Regions from separate parts of the Bradyrhizobium sp. 521_C7_N1_3 genome, predicted to be linked through region 2. Evidence: riboswitches for the same ligand, from Rfam matches in the RefSeq annotation. Region 2 holds a riboswitch; the other holds the start of a gene.
The links. A riboswitch is a leader RNA that binds a small molecule or an ion and turns the genes downstream of it on or off. The one in region 2 is predicted to bind S-adenosylmethionine.

Region 1: it holds a riboswitch for S-adenosylmethionine, as region 2 does, so the genes downstream of both, AB7008_RS46935 (O-succinylhomoserine sulfhydrylase) here and metX (homoserine O-acetyltransferase MetX) in region 2, are expected to answer to the same signal.

What each region holds. Positions count from the first base shown of each region.
Region 1 covers NZ_CP197232.1:9,878,394-9,880,786, reverse strand. The annotation lists gene AB7008_RS46940 (SGNH/GDSL hydrolase family protein) at 1-108, shown strand, start outside; gene AB7008_RS46935 (O-succinylhomoserine sulfhydrylase) at 233-1,420, opposite strand; SAM riboswitch at 1,495-1,574, opposite strand; gene AB7008_RS46930 (2'-deoxycytidine 5'-triphosphate deaminase) at 1,684-2,393, shown strand, end outside.
Region 2 covers NZ_CP197232.1:9,542,140-9,544,532, reverse strand. The annotation lists gene AB7008_RS45240 (chorismate mutase) at 8-856, opposite strand; SAM riboswitch at 1,061-1,140, shown strand; gene metX (homoserine O-acetyltransferase MetX) at 1,232-2,393, shown strand, end outside.

The sequences.
Region 1 (2,393 bases), 340 kb from region 2:
TATGCCTGCTTCGCCCAGCTCCTCGGCGACGACATCATCCGCTCCGTCGGCCAGATCAAGCTCGGCGTGAATGTGCCCGCGGACGTGCGGACGTACCGGCCGATGTGAGCTTCCGTAGGGTGGGCAAAGGCGCGCCCTTCGCGCGCCGTGCCCATCATCTATCGGCGATATGATCGTGAATCGTGGGCACGCTCCGCTTTGCCCACCCTACGATTCCGATCTCGTGGAGCCCTCACGCCTTCTCCAGCGCCGCGGTCAGATCCTCGATCAGATCATCCGCATGCTCGAGCCCCGCGGAGAAGCGGATGAAGCCCTCGCTGATGCCGAGCGCGACGCGCTCTTCCGGCTTGAGGCGCTGATGCGTCGTGGTCGCCGGATGCGTGACGAGGCTCTTGGCATCGCCGAGATTGTTCGAGATTTTTGCAAGCTTGAGCTCGTTGAGCACGCGGAACGCACCCTGCTTGCCGCCCTTGACCTCGAAGCCGACCAGCGTCGAGCCGCCGCGCATCTGCTTCTTCACGAGAGCTGCCTGCGGATGATCGGCGCGGCCGGGATAGACCAGCCGTGAAATCTTCGGATGGCTCGCCAGCACGTCGGCGATGCGTCCCGCCGTCTCGGTCTGCGCGCGCACGCGCACACCGAGCGTTTCCAGGCCCTTGAGCAGGACCCACGCGTTGAACGGCGAGATCGACGGGCCGGTCTGGCGCATGAAATTGTGGATGTGCTCGGCGATGAACGCTTCAGACGACAGGATGATGCCGCCGAGACAACGGCCCTGGCCGTCGATGTGCTTGGTCGCGGAATAGACCACCACGTCGGCCCCTAGCGCGAGCGGGCTCTGCCAGATCGGCGTCGCGAACACGTTGTCGACGACGAGCCGCGCGCCGCCGCTGTGCGCGATCTCGGCGATCCCTGGAATGTCGAGCACGTCGAGCGTCGGATTGGTCGGGCTCTCCAGGAAGAACGTCTTGGTGTTCGGCCTCAAGGCGCGCTGCCATTGGTCGAGATCGAGACCGTCGACCAGCGTGGTCTCGATGCCGTAGCGCGGCAAGAGATCCTGGATGACGTAGAGACACGAGCCGAACAGGGCGCGGGAAGCGACCACGTGATCGCCGGCCTTGAGCGGCGCCAGGATCGCGGTCGTCACCGCGGCCATGCCGGTCGCCGCCGAGCGGGCGGCTTCGGCGCCTTCGAGCTCGATCATGCGGCGCTCGAACATCGCGATGGTCGGGTTGGAATAGCGCGAATAGATGAAGCCGGGATCTTCGCCCTTGAACCGCGCCTCGCACTCCTCGGCGCTGTTGTAGACGTAGCCCTGGGTCAGGAACAGCGCCTCCGACGTCTCGCCATATTGCGAGCGCAGGGTGCCGGAATGGACCAGGCGGGTTTCGGGACGGTAGTTGGCGGTCGACTTCGACATAGGTACCTCCGACATGACCGTCTCGTCGAAAACGGTCACAAAAAAACCGGCCTGGATATCTCCACGGGCCGGGATCACAGAGGTCCCCGGCCTGTTTAGCGACTTATTTAACGTGGCTGCAAGCCGGCCGGCTCAAATCACCACGGGATAAGTCATGCTCATATTCCGCAATGCCCTTTTCGTCAAGGCGTCCATCGGATAGCCGTAAAAGGCTGTATTTTCCGCATGTCCGGATACATTTGCCCCCTGACGAGGACCCAGGTTTGACGTTCACGGTCGCCGCCGACGCCAATGGTATCCTGCCCGACCGCATGATCGCGGCGATGGCGGAAGCGGGGCTGATCCTGCCTGCCTACGATTTCGTCGAGAGCCAGATCCAGCCGGCGAGCCTCGACCTTCGCCTCGGCGACATCGCCTATCGGGTTCGCGCCAGCTTCCTGCCCGGTCCCGGCGCGACCGTCGCCGAGCGCATCGACGAGTTGAAGCTGCACGAGTTCAGCCTCACCGACGGCGCGGTGCTGGAGACCAATTGCGTCTACATCGTGCCGCTCCTGGAAAGCCTGGCGCTGCCGCCGGAGATCGTCGCGGCCGCGAACCCGAAAAGCTCGACCGGCCGGCTCGATGTCTTCACCCGCGTCATCGCCGACGGCACCCGCCGCTTCGACATGATCGGCGCCGGCTATCACGGCCCGCTCTACGCCGAGATCAGCCCGAAGACGTTTCCGGTCCTGGTCAGTGAGGGCTCGCGCCTGAGCCAGGTGCGCTTCCGCACCGGCGATGCCATCCTCAACATCGATGATCTCGAGGCGCTGCACGCGACCGAGCGTCTCGTCGATCTCGACGATGCCGATCTCACCGGCGGCGTCGCCGTCTCCGTCGACCTCTCCGGCGAGAAGGCCAACGGCTTCGTTGGCTATCGTGCCAAGCGCCACACCGGCGTCGTCGATGTTGATCGCCGCTCCGGCTATGCGGT
Region 2 (2,393 bases):
ACGCGATCTACGATTTCGACCCGGTCGGGGGCACCGTATAGCGCGTTGCGTGGCTGCCGACGAGGGCCGTGGAGCGCACCGAGGCCCCCGCCTCGATCAGGGCAGCCCTGATTTTGTCGATGCTGGTCGCGCTCGTGACCGAGACCAGCAGCGCCGCGCCGTCGAAGGCGGTATCGGGCACCGCCACGATCTCGGCGAGCGGCGACAGGGCGCGGGCGACCTCGGCGTTCCACCCTGATACGCGCACGCTGAAGGTCTCGACCTCCGTCACCACGGCGCTGTCGGCGACGCGCGAGATCGCGAACACCGGCAGTGAAGCCGGATGGTCGGCGCGCTCGACGAAGGGCATCCGCGCGATGATCTTCGGCGCGCCGTCGGCTTCCAGCTCCAGCCACCATGGCGTGCGGCTCGAGGTTGCCGAGACCAGCGCCAGGTCGCCCTTGGATTTCGCCACTGCCTCGACCGCGGCCTGCGCGCTGAAATGCGCGACGTAAGGCACCGTGAAGCCGAAATGGAAGCGCACGGAATCGCGCATGGCCGGCTCGCTCACCGAGATGTCGGCATGCACGGAGAACGGCGCCTGGACATAGGTGAAGGTCGAGATGATGACGCGCCAGATGCTCTCGACCGTGTCGAGCGGCAGGATGCCGCGATGACGCTGGACGATGTCGCGCATCATCGAGGCCTCGCGCGCCGGGCGGAAGGCCGAGCCGACCTCCTGGGTCTGCTTCACCTGGATCAGGCGGTCGATGATGTCGCCACGCTGCATCAGGAGACGATGCATGCCCTCGTCGATCGCGTCGATCTCCTTGCGCAATTCCTGGAGCGATGGTGGCGCGGGCGGACGTTGGGACATATCTGACTGGACTGTTGAGAGGCGTTCCAATGCGGATCGGCCAGGCAAGCTGGTAGGTTCGGATCCGCTGCGATCGATATCCTGATTAGGCAGTCGGGGCGGCGAAAGCAAAGAGAAATGACATCCTTTTGGGCTGATGTGACAGAGACGAATTTGGCTAATCCGGACCGCGACTTGACGAAAACCGCCCAAGACAGTAGGTTTTGCCCGTTCCGTGGTCATTTGAGCCGGCCGGCTTGCAGCCACGTTAAAAAACTCGCTAAACAGGCCGGGGACCCTTTCGATCCCGGCCGAACCTATCGTTCAGGCCGGGTTTTTCATGGCCTGATGTCACTGCGATCGAACGTCTGATCGCAAACGAGGTCGATGTCAGAGATGGGTGGCGTCAAGTCTGTGCCGAGTCCCGCGATCAGTGCCGACGACCGGTCGCATGAGGCGGATCATCCGAATTCGCAGGTCGCGCAGTTCGGCGCCGAGCAGCCGCTGCCGCTCGATTGCGGCATTGATCTCACCCCGTTCCAGATCGCCTACCAGACCTATGGCGAGCTCAACGCCGATCGCTCCAACGCGGTGCTGATCTGCCATGCGCTGACGGGAGATCAACATGTCGCCAACGTGCATCCCGTCACCGGCAAGTCGGGCTGGTGGGAGACGCTGGTCGGTCCCGGCCGGCCTCTTGATCCGCAGCACTACTTTATCATTTGCGCCAACGTGATCGGCGGCTGCATGGGCTCGACCGGACCGGCCTCGATCAATCCGGCGACCGGCAAGGTGTGGGGCCTCGATTTTCCCGTCATCACCATTCCCGACATGGTGCGCGCGCAGGCGATGCTGATCGACCGGCTCGGCATCGACACGTTGTTCGCCGTGGTCGGCGGCTCGATGGGCGGCATGCAGGTGCTGCAATGGACCGCGGCCTATCCCAAGCGCGTGTACTCCGCGCTGGCGATTGCCTGCGCGACGCGGCACTCGGCCCAGAACATCGCTTTCCACGAGCTCGGCCGCCAGGCGGTGATGGCCGATCCCGACTGGCACAACGGCCGCTACACCGATCAGCGCATCCATCCGCATCGCGGACTTGCGGTGGCACGGATGGCCGCGCACATCACCTATCTCTCCGACGCCGCGCTGCATCGCAAGTTCGGCCGCCGCATGCAGGACCGCGAGCTGCCGACCTTCTCGTTCGACGCCGATTTCCAGGTCGAGAGCTATCTGCGCTACCAGGGCTCGTCCTTCGTCGAGCGGTTCGACGCCAACTCCTACCTCTATCTGACCCGCGCGATGGATTATTTCGACATCGCCGGCGACCACGGCGGCGTGCTGGCGAAGGCGTTCGCGGGCATCGAGACGCGATTCTGCGTGGTCTCCTTCACCAGCGACTGGCTGTTCCCGACCTCGGAATCGCGCGCACTGGTGCATGCGCTGAACGCGTCGAGCGCGCGGGTGTCGTTCGCCGAGATCGAGACCGATCGCGGCCACGACGCCTTCCTGCTCGACGTGCCCGAATTCTTCGATATCGCCCGGGCCTTCCTGCAAT